2 linked regions of the Pontimicrobium sp. SW4 genome follow. The protein of the gene in region 1 interacts with the protein of each later gene in a pairwise test. Links are inferred from orthologs where the notes say so. Each region holds a gene or a part of one and is shown in the gene's direction. Other genes may lie near its edges.

Region 1 (17,599 bases):
ACCAACATCAGATGGTACTGTTGTAGATGCTTATGTTGAAGCACAAGATTTATACAACCTAGGTAACTTAGGTAACATCTACGAAAACAACTTACACGATGCATCTTATATTAAATTAAGAAGTGTGAAGTTAAACTACAACTTCGAGAAAGATTTTGTAAGCAAGTTTAGTTTAACTGCTGCATCAATTGGCTTCTTTGCTAATAACGTTTGGTTAATTGATTCTGAACTTAATTGGGTAGATCCTTCAGAGCTTGAAAGACGAGGTGGAATAAACTGGGCTGAAGCTGGTACACTTCCTCAAACAAGATCGATGGGAGTTAACTTAAGACTAACATTCTAAAAAACTAAGAAAAATGAAGAATACAATAAAAAACATAGCATTATTAATATGCGTTACTATGTTCTTTAGTTCATGTGAAACTATTGATTATGGTACTACAAATGACAACCCTAGTGGGCCTACAGCCCCTGTGACTTCACAGTTGCTTACGTCTGCTCAGGCTTCTATACCAGCAATTGCTGTAGATGAAAAAGCTATTCTATATATGCAACACATTACTCAAGGACAATATCCTGGGTCATCTCGTTACGAAACGTTAACTGCAAGTTATAATGGTTGGTATACTGGACCTATGCAGAATCTAAATGAAATTATTAAACTTAACGAAGATCCTGCAACTGCGGCGGCGGCTCTAGCATATGGAGCTACAGAAAATCAATTAGCAGTTTCTAAAATATTAAGAGCATATTACTTGCAGTATATGACTGATAGATGGGGTTATTTGCCTTGGTCGGAAGCATTCCAAGGAGTTCAAAGCCCTCAACCAGCTTTTGATTCTCAAGAATCTATTTACAACTTTATGTTTGCTGAAGTAGATGCTGCATTAGCAATGATTTCTAGTGGAGCTGGACCTCAAGGCGATGTATTATTTGATGGAGATATGGACAGATGGGCTGCTTTTGGAAATAACTTAAAAGCACAAATGGCTATGAGAATTTCTGATGTAAATCCAACTTTAGCACAAACTAAGTTTGAGCAAGCTGTTGCCTCTGGAATGTTAATTACAGATAACGCTGATAACATTGAATTCAATTATGGGTCTGATGAAACAAGTGATAGTCCATGGGAAGATAACTTCCAAACTCGTGAAGATTATATCTTGTCTGTAACAATGATTGAAGAGCAAAGAGCTAACTTAGATCCGAGAATGTTTGAATATGCAGAAGAAGCTAGAGATAGTGTACATCCTTCACCTAACTTCCCAGGAGGGATAGATGCAGGTTATGTTGGAGCACCAAATGGAGCAGTAAATGGTAATGTACCTGATTACTCTTTCATTACAAGTGATATCATTTATGAGAAACAATTCCCATCTCCTTTATTTACTGCTGCTGAAACGCATTTCAAAATGGCTGAAGCTGCAATGAAAGGATGGAATGTTGGTGGTGGTACTGCTGCTGCACACTATGACTTAGGAGTTCTTGCTTCTATGGATTACTGGGGAGTAGATACAGCTGACGCTGCGGCTTATCTTGCTGCACACCCTTATGTTGGAATTGCAGAAATTGCTTATGAAAAGTGGGTAGCATTATATTTACAAGGACCTGAAGCTTGGGCTGAGTGGAGACGTTTAGATCTTCCTTTACTTACACCTTCGCCTTTTGCAAGTACACAACAGATCCCAACTAGAGATGCTTATGATGCAGCTATAGAAAGCAACAACAAAGCAAATTATGACGCTATGGTTGCTGCGCAAGGTGCAGATAACATTTACACTAAACTATGGTGGGATGTAAACTAGTTTATTAAAAAACTTTGTTTTATATAAAAAAGGCTCAACAAATTATGTTGAGCCTTTTCTTTTTTTACAAATAAATACAATTGTTAAACACATGTGTTGTAAAATATTTCAACTAAAAAGATATAATTTACAGGCTAGAAAGTTAAAAAAGTTAAAATAACCCTAATAATAATTGCTTTTTTAACTTTTTATTATGATTTTTGGCTTAGACTAATTCAAATAAAATATAAAATGAAAACAAAGTTTAGTGGAATTTTAACGCTATTACTGGCGTTTGTTGTGCAATTTACCTTTGCACAAGGAAAAACAATTTCGGGAACAATTTCAGATCAATCTGGAATGCCTTTACCTGGAGTTAACATTATTGTAAAAAACACGACTAACGGTACTCAAACTGATTTTGATGGTAATTATACTATTACTGCCAATGTTGGTGATGTATTAGTTTTTACCTATGTAGGATTAAAAACTGTTGAGCAAACTGTTGGAGCTGCAAATACGATTAATGTTACAATGGAAGAAGATGCTGCCGTATTAGACGAAGTAGTAGTAACTGGTGTGGCAGGAGCTACATCTAGAAAAAAACTATCGGTTACTGTAGCAAAAGTTAGTACTGAGCAAATTGAAAAAGTACCAGCTGGTTCTGCAGCTAGTGCGCTTCAAGGTAAAGTTGCTGGTGTCTCTGTAACAAACTTAGGTCGTCCTGGACAAGGAGCAACTCTTCTTCTAAGAGGTGCAGCCAATTTTTATGGTTCGCAAGCACCATTAGTATTATTAGATGGTGTATTTGTTGAAGGTGGTCTTGGAGATATAAATGTTGATGATATTGCATCTTTTGAAATTGTAAAAGGAGCATCTGCTTCATCTTTATACGGGTCAAGAGCTGGAAATGGAGTTATATCTATTACTTCTAAAAGAGGTAAACTTGGTAAATCTGAGATTACACTTAGATCAGAAGTTGGATTCTCTAAAATCAATAACTACATTGAAACTAACCAATCTCATGGTTACGAGCTAGCCTCAGATTGGGAACAATTTAAAGGGCAATACACAAAATATGAAGGTGTAACCTATCCAGCTGGTTACCAAGGTGTATGGGCTGCTTCAGGTGTAAACGCAGTTACTGGTGGTAGAATTGAATCTGCCGATGGTTATTCTGACAACCCTTATGGTGTATACAACAATTTTCAAGATGCATTCTTTAAAAATGGTATTAACACAACTAATTATGCTTCTATTTCTAGTGGTAATGATAAGTCTCGTGTATTCTTTTCTTCTGAAAACACAGAAGCTGAAGGTGTTTTAGAAGAAACTGATGGATATACTAGAAATGGTTTACGTTTAAATGCAGATTATTATTTTAATGACTGGATTAAATTTACAACGAGTAACGCATTCATAAAATTAAATGATAACTCTCCAGGTGGTGGAAATGACATTTATAGAACTATTGCAAGACTAGCACCAGATGCACAGCTATTTGTTGAGAACCCAGATGGGCAACCTTATTGGTATAAGCCAGATCCATGGGAATCTGAAATTAGTAACCCATTATATAATTTATATGTAAGAGACGCAAAAGCTAAGCAACAACGTTTCTTAGGGTCTTATAATTTAAACTTAAGATTAACTGATGCCGTTACTGCTGAATTGGAATATGCATTTGAAAGCAATAACTATCGTTTTACAAGGCATAATAAATATGAAACATATACAACAACTGGTGACCCTATAGGATTTGGTTACAGTGAAGGTTCTTTGAATAAAAACAGTTCTTTTGAGTTATCTCAAAAAGCGCAAGCAACAATAAACTATGCTAAAACTTTTGGTGACCTTGAAGTAAAAGGTAAATTAAGTTATTTATTAGAAGATAGAGCTTATGAACAAGTGTCTGCTTCTGGTCAAAATTATTTATTTAGAGGTTTACCTACTTTAGATAACTTTGCTAATGCAGATATATCTGCTTCTTCAGACCAAAATGCTGAAAGAGCACAAAACATGTTTGTAATTGGTGGTTTAGTATATAAAGATCGCTATATTATTGATGCCTTATTTAGACGTGATGGTTCTTCTTTATTTGGAGCTAATGAAAGATGGAACAACTATTATAGAGTTTCTGGAGCCTATAGAGTTACTCAAGATATAGAAATTCCAGGTGTTCAAGAATTAAAGTTAAACTTTGCGAGAGGTACTTCAGGACAACGTCCAGGATTCTCATGGCAATATGAGCAAACGGCTCTTGGTGGAGGTTCTTTATCAACAAATAGAATCAAAGGTAATCCAGATTTAAAACCGTCATTAACAACAGAGAATGAATTTGGTTTAAACGCCTCTTTCTTAGATAGATTTACTTTAGAAGCTGCATACTCTAATCAAGTGTCAACAGATCAGTTTATGCTTGTTAGTTTATTTGCTCCTGCAAATGCTGGAAAAAATAGACAATGGCAAAATGTTGGTGATTTGGAATCAAATACTATTGAGGTGTCTTTAAACTCTCAAATTATTGATACTCCAAATGTGAAATGGGACTTAGGTGTAAACTTTACAACGGTTGATTCTAAAATTACTAAGTTAAACGCTCCTGAACAACAAGTAGGGCCTAGCGGTTTATTCTTATTAAGAGAGGGTATTGAATATGGTTCTATGTATGGTAGACGTTTTGTTACAGACTTAGCAACTATGGCTAATCAACTACCTTCAGGTATGTCTATTGGAGATTATAGTGTAAACAGTGATGGTGTCGTTGTTGAAACATCTCAAATTGGTACTACTGGTGAAGCTGCAATTATTGAAGTAGATGCTAACGGGACTCCTGTTTTTGAAAAAATTGGTAATCAAAATGCAGACTTTAACGTAGGTATTGTATCAAATTTCAGCTATAAAAAGTTAGATTTCTATATGCTTTGGGATTGGAAACAAGGCGGTGATATTTATAACGTAAACGGACAATGGACTACTATTAGTGAGAGAAACGCAATTGTTGATCAAGCTGGTAAGCCAGATTCTGAAAAGAAAACCAGAGTATATTACGGTTCTCTATACGATGTTAACCAAAATAACGCCTTTTGGGTTGAAGATGGTAGCTTTGTAAAGTTAAAAGAGGCTTCTGTTTCTTATACATTTGACTCTAAACAAATTCCTTTCTTAAGTTCACTTAAAGTGAGTTTAATTGGTAGAAACCTTTTAACGTTTTCTGACTATAAAGGTTGGGATCCTGAAATTGCTAATTATGATGGTGGTACACAACAGTACTACAGTGTTGATTATGGTGTTTACCCTAACCAATCATCATACTCAATGTCAGTTCAAATTAAATTCTAAAAAAAATTGCAATAAGACGCAACCTTTTTAAAAAGGTTGCATCTTATTATAAAAACAAACATACTATTATGAAAAAAATAATTAACATATTTTCTTTAGCTGCACTATTAGCTTTTGGAGTGTCGTGTGACGACTTCTCTTCAGATTTAGGTGTAGATAACTTAGAAAATCCAAATGATGACATTTTAACATCTGATCCTGTTGCCTTAGCTGCAACTGCTGATGGTGTAGTAAGAAACTTATTTATGACGTCTCACAGTACAGCTTCGCCTGCTGCAGCATTTGCTACAATGGCGGACATCACTAGTTGCTCTTGGGGTAACTTTGGTATGAGAGATTTATCTAGTGAGCCTAGAGTAGCGTTTAATAATTCACCTGCTTACGGTAACAATGTTACAAGATCTTATTTTAATTCCATGTATTCAGTACTGTCTGATGCTAATACTTTAGCATTAGCAGTAGAAAATGGAACTGAGTTTGATAATCCTGAAAAAATTCTCACCATTGCAAAGTTTGCTCAAGCTACAGCTATTGCACAACTAGCAATAGTATTTGATCAAGTATGGTTATCTGACGAAACTGGTGTTGTAGCTGGAACTGGTCTTGAAGGTGCTTCAGACTATGCTACAGCAATGACCTTTGCTTTAAATAAATTAGATGAAGCTATTGCTATTGCTTCTGCTAATGGAATTACTTTTGATGAAGCTATCATCCCTGGTGGTGCTGGTGTAAATGCTGTTAAATACATGAACAGTCTTGGTGCTCGTTGGTTAGTGAGTAACGTAAGAAATAGTACTCAAAAAGCTTCAATCGATTGGAACAGAGTATTAACTTATACACAAAATGGTATTACTGAAGATTTTGAAATCTATATGGATGATGTTACTTGGTACGATTTAGTTCCAAAAACATATTTAGTATACCCAGGTTGGGCAAGAGTTGATATGAGAGTTATTAATATGATGGATCCTTCTACTCCTGCTTATTGGGAAGATGGTGTAACGTTTCAAGCTGAATCTACGTCTGCTGATGCGCGTTTAGCAACTGATTATGGTTACTTATCTTCTAATAACTTCCGTCCTGAAAGAGGTCAATATCACTACAGTAGCTATCGCTATAGTAGATATGATGACTATATCACGTATTGGACTATGAATGTAGTTGAATATTCAAAATCTGAGAATGATATGTACATGGCTGAAGCATTAGTAAACAAAGCTGCTCCAGATTTAGCTGGTGCTGCCGCTGTAATTAATGCAGGAACTAGAGTTACTAGAGGAAATTTGCCTCCTGTTGCTGCAGATGCTCAAGAGATTAAGGATGCTATTCACTATGAAAGAATGGTTGAGTTTGCATACACAGCTCCTTATATTGGGTTCTGTGAAATGAGAAAAGAAGATCTTTTACAAGCAGGTACTTTATTACATTTCCCTGTACCTGGAAGTGCATTAGAATCTATTCCTGCTGAATACTATACTTTAGGAGGCACAGAAGGTGTTGCTGGTGAAGATTATTCAACTGGTGGTTGGAGATAAGAAATAAAAGATATTTCATATAAGTTAACTCCTCTAAACAATGTTTAGAGGAGTTTTTTATTTTACCTACTTTTGCATTCATGGAAAAAGAAACAAAAATTTTTGGGATTAGAGCAATAATTGAAGCTATAAATTCTGGTGAAACAATTGATAAAGTCTTTATACAGAAAGGGCTCAAAGGCGAACTCTTTTTTGAGCTAGATAAGTTACTTAGAAAATACTCAATTAACACATCTTATGTCCCTCTTGAAAAGTTAAATAGGCTTTCAAACAAAAATCATCAAGGTGTTGTTGCACAAATTTCACCTATAGAATTTCATGATTTAGAGACATTAGTTTTAGATGTTATTGAATCTGGGAAAAACCCATTATTCTTACTGCTAGACCAAATTAGTGATGTTAGAAATTTTGGCGCCATTATTAGAACAGCAGAATGCACAGGAGTTAACGGCATAATTATTCAAAAAAAAGGAGGCGCTCCAATAAATGGTGATACGATTAAAACAAGTGCTGGAGCAGTTTTTAACATACCAATATGTAAAGTTGATCATATAAAAGATGCTATGTTTTATTTACAAGCATCAGGAATTAAAGTAATAGCTGCAACTGAAAAAACGAATGATACCATTTATGATGTATCCTTTGTAGAACCATGTGCTATTATCATGGGATCTGAAGGAAGAGGAATAAACCCTTCAGTTTTAAAATTAGTTGACGACAAAGCAAAATTACCAATGCGTGGAGAAATAGGTTCTCTTAATGTGTCTGTAGCTTGTGGTGCCTTTCTATACGAAGTAATTAGACAAAGACTTTAATCATTATTTCTGCGCCTAAGATGGTACGTTATTTTAAATCTAGGCTTATTATCCTCCTCTACTATTTCTGACTCCTCTGGTAAGTTTTCAATAAAATTTCCATTTTCATCAAAATGTTTTAAGAAAGGATCGTCATCTTCATTATAATTTGGTTGTTCCCAAGCATATTTTTTAGGCTTTGCAATCGACTTTCTGAACAATAATGCAAAAACAAATCCTATGATTAGTCCAGATAAATGTCCTTCCCAAGACACCTTTTCTTTAATTGGGAATACATACCAAATCATAGAACCATAAAGAAAGACAACCAATAGCGATAAAGCAATAAGTCTAAAATGCTTAGCAAAAATGCCTTTAAAAAGTATGAAGCTCATAAGGACATAAATCAATCCACTTGCTCCAATATGATAAGATGGACGTGCAATAAACCAAGTAAGTAAGCCAGAAAACAATATACCATAGCCTATAACTTTCCAGGAAATCTCTCTATAGAAATAAAAAAGAGCCACCGATAACACAAAGAGTGGAATAGAGTTATGATACAAATGCTCCATACTTCCATGAACAAATGGACTAAAAACAATGCCTTTTAAGCCACTTAAGGTTCTAGGGTATACTCCTAAATCATTAAAACTGAATCCAAATCTAACTTCAAACCAAAAAATCAACCATAAAATCATTACAAAAGCTAATGGAAAGCCAACGACTCCAGTTGTATATTTAAATTGATCTTGATTGTTCATGGTTCTTTTTAGTCGTTATTAATCAAATAACTAACCAAAGCTATTGATTATGAAACTTTGTCATTAAAATAATAAATAATTGACTTAATTTTACAATATGAATGAACCTTTAGCAGAACGTTTAAGACCAAAAATCTTAGAGGATTATATTAGTCAGTCACATTTGATTGGTACTAATGGCTCACTAACAAGTTCAATTAAGCAAGGAATTATTCCCTCTATTATACTTTGGGGACCACCAGGAATTGGAAAAACTACGTTAGCACACATCATTGCGAATGAATCTAAAAGACCTTTTTACACTTTAAGTGCTATTAACTCTGGAGTGAAGGATGTACGCGAGGTAATTGATAAAGCAAAACAAAGCGGAGGCTTATTTACTACAAAAAATCCAATTTTGTTTATTGATGAAATACATCGCTTTAGTAAATCGCAACAAGATTCTTTGCTACAAGCCGTAGAAAAAGGTTGGGTAACTCTGATTGGAGCAACGACAGAAAATCCAAGTTTCGAAGTTATTCCTGCATTGCTATCTCGTTGTCAAGTCTATATTTTAAATTCTTTCGACAAAAACGATTTAGAGAGCCTTTTAAAGCGCGCTGTTGAAAAAGATGACATTCTATCCAAAAAGAACATAATCATCGACGAAACGGAAGCTCTATTACGTCTTTCTGGAGGTGACGCTAGGAAATTGTTAAACATTTTCGAACTAATCGTTAATTCTTACGATTCTGACAAAATTATAATTACCAACGAAGCCGTTTTACAGAAAGTTCAAAACAACACAGTTCGTTATGATAAAACCGGCGAACAACATTACGATATTATTTCAGCATTAATAAAATCTATTAGAGGTAGTGACCCAAATGCTGCTGTTTATTGGTTGGCAAGAATGATTGAAGGTGGTGAAGATGTAAAGTTTATTGCTAGACGATTATTAATCCTTGCTAGTGAAGATATTGGAAATGCAAATCCAACGGCATTAGTTATTGCCAATAGTACCTTTCAAGCGGTTTCAACTATTGGTAATCCTGAATCTAGAATTATTTTAAGCCAATGTGTTACATATTTAGCATGTTCACCTAAGAGTAATACAGCTTATAAAGCCATAAAAGATGCGCAACAATTGGTACAAGAAACTGGCGATTTAAGTGTGCCACTTTCCATAAGAAATGCGCCAACAAAGCTCATGAAAGAATTAGGTTATGGCGATAATTACCAATATGCGCATAACCATGAAAATAATTTTGCACTTCATGAATTCCTTCCAGATGATATATCTGGTACTAAACTCTATGATCCAGGTGAAAACTCAAGGGAAAAAGGAATGCGCGAGTTTTTAAAAAATCGTTGGAAAGATAAATACGACTATTAAAACTTAATATTTAAAGTTTTTACAGTTGCTTGTTTCCCATCGTTTTTTGATAGATACCAAAAGCCATCTTCTTTATAAACAATAGCATTTTCGTCCTTCACCAAAAACACATTTTCCAAATTAGTTTCAAGCATTATCATTACTACCTTTGGAGTTTTATCTACTAACTGGTAGCCGTTTTCTATTTTTTGTGCATATAGAATATTTATTTCAGGCTCTCCTTGTTTAACAACCTTTTTAACTTCTCTTCCAATGACCGTTGTAGGCTTTTTTATTTCTTCTTTTGCTGCTTTTTTTTCAGGAATTTCTTTTACTTGTGTTTGCTTTTGTTTTAAAGTATTTATTTCTTCTTTTAACTTTTGGATTTCTTCATTTGAATCTTTTTCAGAGCTTACCGAAGCTCTAGCCAATATGTTTTCATTGGGTTGGTATTTATAATTAACTGTTTCAAAATCTTCAAAAGCTCCTCTCAAAGCTAATGTATAAGCGGTTTTGAAATTCTTCTCTCTCGTAGACCCAATTTTTGTTGTGTAGACAATATTGCCATCACAATCTTTTAGTTGCGCTTTTAATTTTGTTTGAAAGAGACCTTTCTCCTTTAAAACATCACTTCTTAATCCTAAACATCTATTTTTAGCTAAATCCATCGGGTACTCCGCATCTTCCATAATAGCTTCAAATCCATATTTATTAAACAAAAACTGAGATAAAGAATTAAGCTGATATTTATCTTTTTCGTCTACAAAATCGTACTTATAAGGTACAATTACATATTTATAATCGTTAAGGCTTTTTTGTGCTATTGCCGATGAAACGCTACCTAAAAACAGGGATATTATCAATAATTTTTTCATTATTTTTTAAATTAATCTATGACTATAAAGATACATTTTGTAATTATAAAAATTGCTTCAACTCTATGAGGTTATTAACATGTTTCAATTCTCCGTTTAAATCTTCGTTATGGTAATTAAAACAAATAGCATCTAATCCAACATCTAAGGCTCCTAAAATATCCGCTTCTAGATTATCCCCAATCATAATGCTATTACTTTTGTTAGCTTTTGCTAAACTAAGAGCATGATTAAAGATTTTTGGATTTGGCTTCTTTACTCCTACCATTTCAGAATTGGTAACAGTTTTAAAATAATGTTCAATATTTGCATTGTTTAATTTTCCTTGTTGTACTTCTTTAAAACCATTTGTAATTATATGTAACTGGTATTTTGGTTTTAAATAATCTAAGATTTCTACAGCACCATCAAACAAATGGTTAAACGAGCATAAATGAGTAATATAGTCTTCCGATAATTTATAAATCAAGCTAGGTTTTACAACAATATTTAGCTCACTAAATGCATCATGCAAACGACCAAAACGCAATTTTGATTTTTCTATTTTTTCCTCTCTATATAGTTTCCAATACTGAAAGTTGATTGGCTCATAAACTTCTAAAAACTCTTTTAAATTAGTATCTATATTATTTAATTGAAATATTTTTTCGAAAGTAAGCCCAGAATTTTTATCAAAATCCCAAAGGGTATGATCTAAATCAAAAAAAACGTGAGAGATATTATTAATTTTCATCTGTTTTTATTTATTTTTTTCTAAGGACATATGTAACATCAAATTATTATTCATTTATATCACTGTAGTATTAGATATTGATGTTTCATGTTCTGAATTTAATGCTATTGCAAATAACTCTTTATATCCAGACCATATTGGGTCATCACTAAAAGAGTAATTATGAAATATTGGTGTAAAAGTACCATTCACTTTTTTTATTTGTAATATAATTTTTTCTAAGGTTTGTTTTTTATCTAATAAAGAAACATGTCTTAAAAGCGAATAATCCATTAGATGGAATGTATTAACTAGTAAAGGTGTTTGTACTTCATAATCTAAATCATAAAACAAAAATGGTGTACAGGTTCCTGCTCTAAAACCAATATGGCTAATATAACCCATTGTATAATCTTCTTTAATCTCTAAATCTATTAAATTACGGTAGGCACTAGGCAAATTAAGTTTTGAAAACGAGTTTCTTGAAGCTATAAGTGATGTATTAATTGTAGATTCCATGCTTTGCTTTTCACTCTTTAAAATGTCGAAATCTTCCAATGCGAAAAAAGAGGCTTTTAAGCCAACATTACAATAATCGGCAACCGATTTTATTAAAGACACAAATACTTTTTTATTGATACTTATATTTTTATCGTAGGTTGTGTAATCACCAATTAAAAAACATACTAAAAACTTGCTCTTACTATGTTTTTGCATATTAATAATCCATTTATAAGTATCATATGGATCTCTTTTAAATTGTAGCAATACCAAATAACGCTGGTATAACTGTTTAAATTTAAACCTGAAAATATCATTTAGAGTTCCTCCAATGGTTCTCATTAAACCTTTTTGCTTAAAATAGTATGCCATTGGAACATCTATAACAGGCTTTACGTTATAAGTTCTCTCTTTAAATTGAAAATCAGGAAATTTTCTTTGTAAAGCCTTTCTAAATTTAAAAGCCCAAATATCAACAACAGGTTGCTCTAAAAAATTGTGCTTATAAGCTAAACTATCATTGGCAGTAAATCGTCCATATTCATCTTTTACATGTGGCATATACTCTTCATAACGACTTAACAAATAAAAAGACGCGGCAAAAATATCGAATGGCATTGAATTTTTTTCTCCACTATAAAAGAAACACTTTGTATCCCCCCAATCTTGTACATGAATATCATTATCGGCTAAACCTTGTTCAAATAAAATTGAATGATTTTTTATATGAAATTCATTACCAAGTTGCTGTGTAGAATAAGACATTTTTAAACTATCATGCGCAATAAACTCTTCAACTTGTGTGGTAAAAGATACTGGAATACCTAAAATACGCGTACACACTTGCTTAAATATGTAATTTAAACGAGGTGTAATTTTATGAGTATAGACTAAAAGCATTACAAGATATTTTCATCTGCGAAGCTAAAGTATGCTTTTTCGGTTATAATTAAATGATCCAAAACCTTTATGTCTAAACTTTTTGCTGCAGTATTTAATTTGGCAGTTAGTTGTTTATCTGCTTCACTAGGCTTAAGTGTTCCTGAAGGATGGTTATGTGCTAAAATAATTCCTGTCGCTCCAACTTCTAAAGCGGTCTTAAGTGCTAAACGAACATCAACAAGTGTTCCTGTTATACCTCCTTTACTTAATTGATTTTTTTGAATGACTTTATTAGAATTATTCAAATACACTATCCAAAATTCTTCATGTGGTAATTCGCCAATAATGGGCTGCATGAATTCAAAAACCGAAGCACTTGATGTGATTTTTTTCTTTTCTAAAGCCTCTCCTCCTCTACGTCTCCTACCTAACTCTAAAGCTGCAGCAATAGTTATAGCTTTCGCTTCACCAATACCTTTAAAATTCATAAGTTGCTTAATAGATAGTTTTCCTAGCTCGCTCAAGTTATTATCAACACTTGCTAAAATACGCTTACATAAGGCTACAGCACTTTCGTCTCTATTTCCCGAACCAATTAAAATAGCAACTAATTCGGCATCACTTAATGCTACTTTTCCTTTATCACGAAGTTTTTCTCTTGGTTGATCGTCTTGACTCCAATTTTTAATTGAAAACGAAGATGGTTTTTCACTCATTGGTTAAAGATAAATATTGTAAATTTCAGAAGCAATAAAAACTTTAAATATGAAATCTTTATTTAATGCTGATACTCATAAAGAAATTCTTGAAAGAATTGAGAAATTAAACGAAAACACCTCAGCTAATTGGGGAAAAATGTCTGTTGGACAAATGCTTACTCATTGTCAAAAACCCCTTGAAGTTGCAAACGGCAACTTACAGTTAAATACTAAAATTGGTTTTTTAAAAAAGCTTATGTTTAAATTTTTCAAACCGCTTATGTACAATGATAAAACTTGGCAAAAAAACTTGGCTACTGTCAAGGAATTTAAAATTACTGAAACTAAAGAATTCAATCAAGAAAAGAGTAAATTGGTAAACGTAATTAATGAATTTTCGAATATAAAAGATAAAAGTAACTGGCCAAAGCATCCATTTTTTGGTAATTTTAATACCGAACAATGGGGACAAATGCAATACAAACATTTAGATCATCATTTAAAACAATTTGGAGTATAAATAATGAGTAACTATCCACCACCACACCATCAAGATCATGATATAAACAACATGATTAAAGTTATTAAAGCTTATCCTTTAGCTACTGTCATCTCTGTAAAAGACAATGTTCCTTTGGTAACTCATATGCCATTAATTTATAGAGAAACTGACGGCAAATTAATTGGACATATTGATATTTATAATCCGCAAACCAAATTAATGCGTGATGATAATGACCTCACTATCATTTTTTCTGGACCACAATGTTATATATCACCAAGCGTTTATACATCAACACAATTACCAACTTGGAATTATATAAAAGTACATTTAAAAGGAACCGTTAAAGCAATTGAAAGTAAGGATGCTTTAAAAAATTCACTTATAACAATGACTGAGTTTTTAGAACAACCTGATCATAAATATATTTTGGAAGCAGACAATCCTAGAATGGAAGGTGCGTTAGATTATATAAAAATGTTTGAAATAACCATAACAGATTGGGAAGGTAAATTCAAATTGTCACAAGACAAAAATAAAAGTGATATTGAAGGTGCAAAACAAGAACTCATTAGAGCAAATCAAGTGAATATTGAAAACTTCTTAAATTCTGTTTTTAATTAATTATGACAAAAATAGTGCCTTTTATATTCTTCTTTTTTATTGGATGTCATTTAGCTTTTAGCCAAACTCCTCAAAAAAAAGTAATTGCAATAAAAGGAGATGGTATCTATTCTCTACTTCGTAAAAATGGATTAGACCCATTAAAACATTTCAAAGAATTCATTATACTTAACCAAAAGAATTTAGGAAAAGACAATAGTTTATTTATTGGTAAAACTTATAGCCTCCCAGAGATTAATACTATTATTGTTGATAGTACGGTAACAACGCAAATTGACAGTATTAAACTCAAAAACAGTAAATCAAAAGAGATAATTCCAGCTTTAGAAAAAGAAGAATTTTCAATTTTTGGCGAAGAATATGCTTCAGTAGTTATTGAAGACAAAAAGCTTGAAGGTGCTATATATTATTTAATCTCTGGACACGGTGGCCCAGACCCAGGAGCTACTGAAATCTATAATAAAACATTAATCTCTGAAGACGAATATGCCTACGATGTAACATTACGTTTAGCACGAATGCTAATAGCCAGTGGAGCTAAGGTGTATATAATTATTAAAGATCCTAATGATGGTATTAGAGATAAACGTATTTTGGAAGTAGACTATGACGAAGTAAGTTACTCAAATAAAAAAATCCCTTTAAGTCAAAAACTACGTTTAAAGCAAAGAACTGAAGCTGTAAACAACCTTTTTTTTAAGCAAAAATCAAAATATCAAAGATTAATAGTTACTCATGTAGATAGTAGAAGTAAGAGTAAAAATATAGATGTTTTTTTCTATCATCATAAAAACAGTAAAAAAGGCAAACAACTAGCCGAAAATATTCATAATTCGTTTAAACAAAAATACAACGAACACCAACCAAATAGAGTATACTCTGGAACCGTAAGCTCAAGAAGTAGTTTATACCTAGTAAAAAACACATTACCTCCTATGGTATACATTGAATTAGGAAATATTAAAAGTGATAAAGATCAAAAAAGAATTCTTAACTATGAAAACCGACAAGCTTTAGCTAAATGGATTTATAATGGAATAATAAATGACTTTGAGCATTTTAAATAAGTTTAGAATAAAAATAAAAAAAGATAAGACATGAAATTAGGTGCATTTTCTGTGAGTTTAACTGTAAAAGATATAAAAAGGTCTAAGTTGTTTTACGAGCAACTTGGATTTATAAAATTTGGCGGAGATTTAGAACAAAACTGGCTCATTATGAAAAATGGAACTGCTACTATTGGTATATTTCAAGGTATGTTTGACCAAAATATTTTGACTTTTAATCCGGGATGGGATGGTAATGCCAATAAACTAAAATCGTTTACAGATGTTAGAGATATACAAAAAGAACTTAAAACCAAAGGCTTCACAATGATAACCGAAGTTGATGAAACGACTTCTGGGCCAGCAAGTTTTGTGATTGTAGACCCTGATGGTAACCCAATTTTGGTAGATCAGCATGTTTGACTTTATAAGAAAAAGCGACTAACTTCGTTTAATTTTGTGTAAAACATTGAAACGATTCCATACACATCATAAATTGTAAGTTATTCGAGCAGCACTAATCAGAATTAGAAAGTGAACGGACAATATTTAAATGACTATTTAAAAAAATATTATACAGATTCTCTTGAAGAAGAAATTGTGCTAAATAAAATTGACAAAGGAATAATTGCACATCTTCGCCTGATTGGGAATAACGAAAGCATAAGACCTATCTTCTCTAAAAAAAATAAAGACTCTATTGACAGATATAATCATAGTTATCTCAGTATCGCATATGAATCTAATATTGAGAAAAAATTATTAACCGTTGTAAAACCCTATTTTCTATCTAAATATAATTCAGGTAGAAATTACGAATGCAATTGTATTGAAATAAAACCTTATATAAAAGAAGAAAGGGCTATCACTGAAGAAAATAGGGGCTCAAAATGGCAAATAGACTCTGATTATTTCAACGTAAATCATATTAGAATTGATTTAAAAAAAGGTACAAATGAATTACATAATCAGTTTTGGATGGAATTAAGTACGATGCTATCAGATTTAGTATGATTTTAAACGTCTTACAACACCTTGTATTATTAATTGCTATAGCAAGTACTCATCTGGAAAATTCCTTCGGAATTTTCTCTGGCTAGCATTTGTTAATTAAATTAGTTGCTACACTTGTAACTAACCATATACATAACGTTAAACGAAATCATAAAATTATCACCTTAAACTTCGTAAAACAGCTTTTTGTTTCATTTAGATATTTTATCTTTAAATCATGAGTTCTAATTCCATTAAAATATCAAAAATAAGCAACAAGATTACTTCAAAAAATGAAGACAACTATTACTCGGTTTGTTTACTTCAATCTGATATTGATGCGATTAAAATTGATGGTGTTACTTATGAAAATGTGTCCAACTCCATTTTCTTTTTATTGCCAAGAAACTATTGGAAGATTACAAAAAAAGACGCTTCATCAACTTCAGGTTATGTGCTTTATCTTCCAAAACAAATTTTAGATAATCCGTTGTTAAGTAAACTTCATATTAATGAGGTAAGACTTTTTGCTAATAATGAAATTGCTAAAATAAATCTGGCTCCTGGTATTGAAAAAAGAGCTTTAGATATTCTTGAAATGATTGATGAATTATTAGGCTCTCATTTAAAACACAAGGAAGATGCAATTATCTCACTGTTAAACACATTCTTTGTGTATTGTGATGGACAATGCAATATCAAATCAAACATCAGTGAAAACAATAACAAAAAGAATATTGTATTTAAATACAAAAAACTGGTTAACGAATGGTTTTACAAATATCATGATGTGGAAGACTATGCAAAACTTCTTAATCTGTCTAGTAAATATTTAAACGAATGTGTTAAAGAAACACTTGACACAAATGCAAAAAGCCTGATTACCGAACAACGCATAATGCGAGCGCGTCACGAATTGAAATTTTCCGATAAAACTATTAAAGAAATTGGTTACGAATTAGGCTTTTCTTCGCCAGATTATTTTAGCTATTTCTACAAACAACATACAGGAATAACACCTTCAAAGCTCAGAAAAAGCTAGTATTTCCTAAATTCTAAGGTTTTACCGTGTTTTTCATGCTTTAGGATTCTTTCATTTAAATTACATTGTAAAAAACTTTTACAATGGATAGAAAACAATTTATAAAAACATCAGGAATTGGTTTAGGTTTAACACTACTTCCAGGAATAAT
Region 2 (7,418 bases), 750 kb from region 1 along the record:
TTTTTGAAATTTTAAAATCAAGTTAAATACCTAACACTAAGTGATTTGTTTTTAACAGTATTTAATAAGTAAAGTATTTGAGGATGTTTTATTTTAGTAAAAACTGTTTTAAATCTTCATAGGTACTAATCTTAACAGATACTTTTTCTTTACCGATTACACTTTCAATTTGTTTTGGAAGTGCTACAGTTGTTTTAATAACATCTTCAACGACATCTAAAAACTTGGTTGGATGCGCAGTTTCCAAAAAGACACAATGGGCTTTTGGATTACTTTTTAAATAGTTTTTGCATCCTAAGTAGCCAACTGCTCCATGAGGGTCAGCTACATAATTATAGTTGTTATAAATTTCCAACATAGCTAGTTTAGTTTCAGCATCTGTAAAGCTAAAAGAAGAGAGGTTCTCTTGTAGTTTATTGAAATCGTTTTTATAAATTTCTTGAATTCTAATAAAGTTACTCGGATTTCCAACATCCATAGCATTACTTATGGTTTGTATAGATGGTTTTGGATTATAGTTTTTTGTTTTTAAGTATTCAGTAACCACATTATTTTCATTGTTTGAAGCAACAAAATGCTTAATTGGTAAACCTAACTGTTGTGCCATCATTCCTGCACAAATATTTCCAAAATTTCCACTAGGCACAGAAAAAACAATGTCATCATACGTACTTTTAAGTTGTTTGTATGCAAACATAAAATAAAACATTTGTGGTAACCATCTTGCTACATTTATAGAGTTTGCAGATGTCAATTGCATGTTACTTGTTAATGCTTCATCTAAAAATGCTCGTTTCACCATGTCTTGGCAGTCATCAAACACACCATCGACTTCCAAAGCTGTTATATTTTGACCAAGTGTTGTGAGTTGCTTTTCTTGAATATCACTCACTTTTCCACTAGGATATAATATGACAACATTAACACCTTTTACACCTAAAAATCCATTCGCTACAGCACCACCAGTATCACCAGAAGTCGCCACTAAAACGGTAACTTCGTTATTATTGTCTTTGTTAAAATAACCTAAACACCTTGCCATAAAACGAGCCCCAACATCTTTAAAAGCCATAGTTGGGCCATGGAATAATTCCAGCGTAGAAATATTTTCGTTTAATTGAACTACCGGAAAATCGAACGCCAAAGTGTCTTCTACTATTTGTTTTAATACACTTATAGGAATTTCTGGAGAAACGAATTGTTTAATTGCTTCAAACGCTATTTCCGAATTAGAAAGTTGCTCAATATTATCAAAAAAATCTGCTGATAACGGTGTGATTGATTCTGGGAAATACAAGCCTTTGTCTGGAGCTAATCCTTTGATGACTGCCTCTTTAAAAGTTGTATTTGGTGCTTTTCTATTTAGTGAGTAATAGTTCATTATACATTAATAATTTTTATGCCTTCAAGATTAATTTTGGAAACAAATGTATGGTACTCAATATCAGTTTTTGAATATGTGGTTTGCATTGCTTTTTCAACATTGTTAGCAATCTCCTTTCCTTTGCTTAAAGCAAAAACAGAGGGGCCAGAGCCAGAAATTGCGCAACCTAAAGCTCCAGCTTCCATAGCTGCAAATTTTACAGCATCGAAATGAGGTATAAGTTGTTTTCTAAATGGTTCTACAATAATGTCTTGTAAGGATCTTTGAATTAACTTATAATCACTTGTATGTAGTGCATGAATTAAACTTCCAACATTTGCCCATTGTGTTGTCGCATCTCTTAGCGAGACTTGTTTCGGTAGAATTTCACGAGCCTCAGATGTTTTAATCTCTATTTGTGGATGAATTAAAGTGACATACAACTCCGATGGTGTTGGTATTTGCAAAATGTCTAAAGGCAAGATACTTTTTACAAGGGTAAAACCTCCAAAAATAGCTGGTGCTAAATTATCGGCATGTTCACTTTTACTTGCTAAAGCTTCACCTTTCATTGCAAAATAAGTGAGCTGTGTTTTGTTATATGGTTTTCCTAACAATTCGTTTATACCAAAAACACTACCTACAGCACTTGCGGCACTACTACCTATGCCACTTCCTGGTTTAATATGCTTGTATATTTCTATTTCGAATCCACAATCTGGTTTTGCATCCTCATACATTGCTAGCGCTGAAACACCAGCGACATTTTTGTCGGTTTCATAGGGCAAATCATAGCCTTCTATATGCGTGATTTTTATACCCTTTTGTTTCGTTTTTTTAATGACCATTTCATCACCTTTATTATCGAGGCAAAATCCTAAAACATCAAAACCACAAGCAACATTTGCTACAGTTGCTGGGGAAAAAATTCTAATTTCGTTATTCATATTTATTAGCCATAAAGGCAGTCATCTAGTTATTTCCAATTCTAATAATGTCAGCGAATAATCCTGAAGCCGTAACATCTGCTCCAGCTCCTGCGCCTTTTATAATCATTGGTTGCTCAGGATAACGTTCGGTATAAAACATTACAATGTTATCTTTTCCTTCTAGGTTATAAAAAGGGTGACCTTTCGGTATTTCTTTTAACCCAACTTGAGCTTTTCCATCATTGAACTCTGCAACGTATTTTAGTTGAGAATTATTTTCTAGAGCAGATTTATACAAGTTTTGATAATGGGCTTCATCATCAATTAATGTTTTATAAAAATCATCAACCGAGTTTGATGCAATTCCTGATGCAGATAAGAAAGGTTCATTCTTGATGTCTTCTAAGTTCATTTCTGTACCGCTTTCACGTGCTAGAATAAGTATTTTTCTTGCCACATCTACACCACTTAAATCAATACGTGGATCAGGCTCAGTATAACCTTCTTCTTGAGCTAATTTCACAACATCATGAAACTTTTTTGTGTCATCAAAATTATTAAAAACAAAGTTTAAACTGCCAGATAGTACTGCTTGAATTGAATTTATTTTATCACCTGAAGAAATAAGATGGTTAAGTGTGTCAATTATTGGTAATCCAGCACCAACATTTGTTTCGTATAAAAAAGGTGCATTATATTTTCTTGCCAGCTGCTTTAGGTTATTATAATTATTAAAGTCACTAGAACATGCAATTTTATTACATGCTATAACAGCAATACTTTCACTTAAATATTCTGAATATTTGTTTGCGACGTCTTGGTTAGCAGTAATATCTATAAATACACTATTTCTTAAACTAAGAGACTTTACACATTCACAAAACCAAAATAACGAAGCATCTTCTCCTTTTTGTAGTTCTTCTTTCCAATTTGTTAAATCTATACCATCTGAATTAAAGAGCATTTTTCTAGAATTAGAAAGTCCAACAACTCTTAAGTTTAGTTTTAAATGTTCTTTTATATATTTTTTCTGTTGCTTAATTTGTTCTACTAGACGTTCACCGACATTGCCAACACCTGTGATAAACAAATTTAGTTGCTTCGATTTAGTTTCAAAAAAGCGTTCATGTATAGTATTTAGTGCTTTTTTTACATCTTTTTTTGAAATGACCGCAGAAATATTTCTTTCTGAAGCACCTTGTGCAATAGCTCTAATATTCACATTGTTTTTTCCTAAAGCACTAAACATTCGTCCACTAATTCCTTGGTGGTTTTTCATGCTATCTCCAACTACAGCAACAATTGCTAACTCTTTTTCTACAATAATGGGGTCTATTTTATGCAAAGAAATTTCATTCTCAAAAGTTTCATCTATTGCCAATTTAGCTGCATCTGCATCTTTCTCTTGAATACCAATACAAATGGAGTGTTCACTAGAAGCCTGAGTAATTAGAATAACATTAATTTTTTCTTGCGATAATGTTTCAAATAAGCGCTTTGAAAATCCAGGAATACCAACCATTCCGTTACCTTGAAGTGTTAATAAGGCAATATCATTAATGTTGCTTATACCTTTTACTACATTTACGTTTCCATTTGTAGCTCTATTTGAAATGTGAGTGCCTACATCTTCAGGAGCTAAAGTGTTTTTTATAACTATAGAGATTTTTTTATCTAAAACTGGTTGCACAGTTGGAGGATATAAGACTTTAGCTCCAAAATGGGATAACTCTACAGCTTCTTGATACGATATACTACTTATTGGTTTAGCTTGTTTAACTAATTTTGGGTTTGTTGTGTACATACCACTTACATCAGTCCAAATTTGCAATTCAGTAGCATCAACTGCTGCTGCAATTATGGCAGCTGTATAATCTGAACCTCCGCGTCCAAGTGTTGTTATTTCTCCATCTACGGATTTTGAAACAAAACCTGGTAATAAAGTTACGGAGCTTGTGTTTTTCTCAAAAAAACTTACAATATTTCTATTTGTAATGTCAAATTTTACTGAAGCATTAGTATAATTATTATCGGTGATAATTAATTCTTGAGAATTTTTAAGAGTTACATCTATACCGCTTGCTTTCATGGCTTCAGAAATAATATATGAAGACATCTGTTCTCCAAAGCTTAGTAATTTATCGGTTGTTTTTGGAGATAATTCATTAATTAAATAAATACCTTCAAGAAGTTTTTGGAGCGTATCTAATTTATTATTCACTTCCTCTTTTATTTTAGATGTTGATCCTGTTACAATTAATCCATCAATAATATCAAGATGGATTGATTTTACTTGGTTAAAAATTTCTTTATAGGTAATATCTTTTTCAACAGCTTTGTTAGCCGAATTTAATAGTTTGTCGGTAATACCACCAACAGCAGAGACTACTACAGCTATATTATTAGTCTTTTTAGACGAATTTTTAACTATTTCTATTACTTTTTGTATGTTTTTGGCTGAACCTACAGATGTTCCTCCAAATTTTAAAACTTTCATTTTGGGCTTTTTTTATTGAAACATTAATTTTTGTGATAGAAAATCACAGATGTACGGACGGAAAGATATATAATTAGCAACCCCAAAGGGTTGTAATAATTGTAGTAATAGTACCAAAAGAAGGAATGCTTCCAATAGAAGAAATATTGTGTAGCTTAATATTTTGGTCTAAACTGTTCATTTCGCTTATTAATGCTTTTCAAAAGTATTACTTTTGTATTAATAAAAAAATAAATACTAAACTTTTAATGAATTATAAATTGAAGCTATATTTATTTATAATTTCAAGTTATTTTACCCCTTAAGTTACATTATTCTCAATAAAAGAAATTTTAGTGCATGAAAATATTTGCTAAAGAACAGATTTACCAAGGAGATATACTTACAACGCAACGTCAAAATATTTCACCAACAGATTTAATGGAGCGTGCAGGCATGCAAATATTTAATTGGCTACATATAAGAATGCAAGGTGCTCAAGTACCAATTCATGTGTTTTGTGGTATTGGAAATAATGGAGGTGATGGTTTAGTAATTGCAAGACACCTTGTTACGCATGGTTATAATGTATTTACTTATGTGGTTAATTGTAGTGATAAACGTTCTAAGGATTTTTTAAAAAATTATGATAGAATAAAAAACGTTACTAAAGATTGGCCGACATTATTAAGTTGTAAAGAAGAGTTTCCTGAAATTCACCAAGACGATATTATTGTAGACGCTGTTTTTGGCATTGGATTAAATAGACCAATTGATGATTGGGTGAAAGCACTATTTCAGCACTTTAGTAAATCAAGAGCTTATACTTTATCAGTCGACATGCCTTCAGGCTTATATGCCGATAAAGTACCTGAAGATCAAAATGGAGTTGTTTGGGCTAACCATACACTAAGTTTTGCCTCCCCAAAGTTAGTATTCTTTTTACCAGATACGGCAAGGTATACTCAGCAATGGGAAGTTATTGATATTGGTTTAGACAAGGAATTTTTAATGACTACTGAAACAGAAGCTGAACTTATTGGTAAATACGAAGTGTTACCATTATATAGACCTCGTGAAAAGTTTGCTCATAAAGGAACTTATGGTCATAGTTTAATTATTGGAGGAAGTTATGGTAAAATAGGCTCAGTTACATTGGCAAGTCGCGCTGCTTTAGTCTCAGGAGCAGGATTAGTGACAAGTTATATTCCGAAGTGTGGTTATACTATACTACAAACAGCATTACCAGAAGCAATGGTTATTACAGATGAAGATGAGCATGTAGTTTCTAAAATTAATTTAGATATTGAACCTACTGTTATAGGAATTGGAATTGGATTAGGTACAGATAAAAAAACAATTAATGCTTTTGAAGCATTTTTAAAACTAAATAAACACCCTCTGGTTATTGATGCAGATGGGCTAAACATATTATCTTCAAAGAAAGCATTATTGAAATTAATACCAGAAAATTCGGTATTAACACCACACCCTAAAGAATTAGAGCGCCTCATTGGAAGTTGGAAAGACGATTTTGATAAACTTAAAAAAGCCAAATCTTTTGTAAAAAAACACAAAACGATTTTAGTTATTAAAGGTGCAAATACAATTGTAGTTTTTCAAGACAAGCTATATATTAATACCACAGGAAACCCTGGATTAGCAACAGCAGGGAGTGGAGATGTACTCACAGGAATAATCACCGGATTAATATCTCAGGGTTATGATGCTGTAGCGGCAGCTATTTTTGGAGTTTACCTTCATGGTCGTTCTGCAGATATAGCTTTAGAGGATTTTGGTTATCAAAGCTTAATAGCGAGCCATATTATTGATTACTTAGGAGAAGCTTATATTGATTTGTTTAAAAAGCCAGAGCAACCACCACAAGAAAAACAAGAAGATAAAGATAAAAAGGGCACAGATGAAGAAATGTATATTTAGATTAGAGCTAAATATTTTTAATTCATAATATGAGCTGTATTTATTTGGATATATTTTTATGAATGCTGAATTTTGGAATTGAATAAAAAAATATGAGCAACATACATTATATTACTCGCGATATATTAGACTTGAATATTATTAATGATATTCTAACTCAAGAGAAAAAACTAGAACTATCTAAGGAAGCTATAGATAGTATTATAAAATGCAGAACCTATTTAGATAATAAAATGGCATCCCACAAAGAGCCTATTTATGGAATTAATACAGGATTTGGTTCGCTTTATAATGTTAAGATAAGTAATAAGAACTTAACAAAACTTCAAGAAAACTTAATGAAGTCGCATGCATGCGGTACAGGAGATGAAGTTCCTCGAGAAGTAGTAAAGCTTATGCTGTTACTTAAAATTCAATCTTTAAGTTACGGACATAGTGGAAGCCAATTAGAAACTGTTAATCGTTTAGTTGATTTCTATAATAATGATATTCTTCCAGTAGTTTATACACAAGGCTCTTTAGGAGCTTCTGGCGATTTGGCTCCTTTGGCACATTTATCACTTCCTTTAATAGGTAATGGAGAAGTATGGTATAAAGGAGAAGTTAAAAAGGCTAGTGAAATAAATGCAAAATATAATTGGAAGCCTATAGAACTTAAATCTAAAGAAGGACTAGCGCTACTAAATGGGACTCAATTTATGAGTGCTTA

What was found.
Region 2: the proteins of rlmB (region 1) and ABGB03_RS07680 interact in binary tests that used the Escherichia coli proteins (3 or more experiments, as listed by UniProt). The link is inferred for Pontimicrobium sp. SW4 from one-to-one orthologs.

The regions. Positions count from the first base shown.
Region 1 is NZ_CP157199.1:2,382,582-2,400,180, forward strand. Bases 5,718-8,608 are described here. They hold rlmB (23S rRNA (guanosine(2251)-2'-O)-methyltransferase RlmB), read left to right. Parts: upstream 5,718-6,741; coding sequence 6,742-7,476; downstream 7,477-8,608. Other genes in these bases: ABGB03_RS11195 (hypothetical protein), read left to right, coding at 5,718-6,661; ABGB03_RS11205 (rhomboid family intramembrane serine protease), read right to left, coding at 7,473-8,219; ABGB03_RS11210 (replication-associated recombination protein A), read left to right, coding at 8,317-8,608. In the rest of the region: ABGB03_RS11180 (SusC/RagA family TonB-linked outer membrane protein), read left to right, coding at 1-343; ABGB03_RS11185 (SusD/RagB family nutrient-binding outer membrane lipoprotein), read left to right, coding at 357-1,805; ABGB03_RS11190 (SusC/RagA family TonB-linked outer membrane protein), read left to right, coding at 2,037-5,126; more of ABGB03_RS11195, read left to right, coding at 5,195-5,717; more of ABGB03_RS11210, read left to right, coding at 8,609-9,594; ABGB03_RS11215 (hypothetical protein), read right to left, coding at 9,591-10,448; ABGB03_RS11220 (YjjG family noncanonical pyrimidine nucleotidase), read right to left, coding at 10,492-11,181; ABGB03_RS11225 (polysaccharide deacetylase family protein), read right to left, coding at 11,236-12,561; DNA repair protein RadC, read right to left, coding at 12,561-13,259; ABGB03_RS11235 (DUF1569 domain-containing protein), read left to right, coding at 13,309-13,761; ABGB03_RS11240 (FMN-binding negative transcriptional regulator), read left to right, coding at 13,765-14,367; ABGB03_RS11245 (N-acetylmuramoyl-L-alanine amidase), read left to right, coding at 14,370-15,434; ABGB03_RS11250 (VOC family protein), read left to right, coding at 15,465-15,836; ABGB03_RS11255 (hypothetical protein), read left to right, coding at 15,948-16,427; ABGB03_RS11260 (helix-turn-helix domain-containing protein), read left to right, coding at 16,645-17,448; ABGB03_RS11265 (cupin domain-containing protein), read left to right, coding at 17,532-17,599. UniProt on the Escherichia coli protein: Specifically methylates the ribose of guanosine 2251 in 23S rRNA.
Region 2 is NZ_CP157199.1:1,640,610-1,648,027, reverse strand. What follows is about bases 4,437-7,418. They hold ABGB03_RS07680 (NAD(P)H-hydrate dehydratase), read left to right. Parts: upstream 4,437-5,128; coding sequence 5,129-6,709; downstream 6,710-7,418. Other genes in these bases: hutH (histidine ammonia-lyase), read left to right, coding at 6,802-7,418; thrA (bifunctional aspartate kinase/homoserine dehydrogenase I), read right to left, coding at 4,437-4,789. Also shown: thrC (threonine synthase), read right to left, coding at 89-1,381; ABGB03_RS07690 (homoserine kinase), read right to left, coding at 1,381-2,310; more of thrA, read right to left, coding at 2,336-4,436. UniProt on the Escherichia coli protein: Bifunctional enzyme that catalyzes the epimerization of the S- and R-forms of NAD(P)HX and the dehydration of the S-form of NAD(P)HX at the expense of ADP, which is converted to AMP.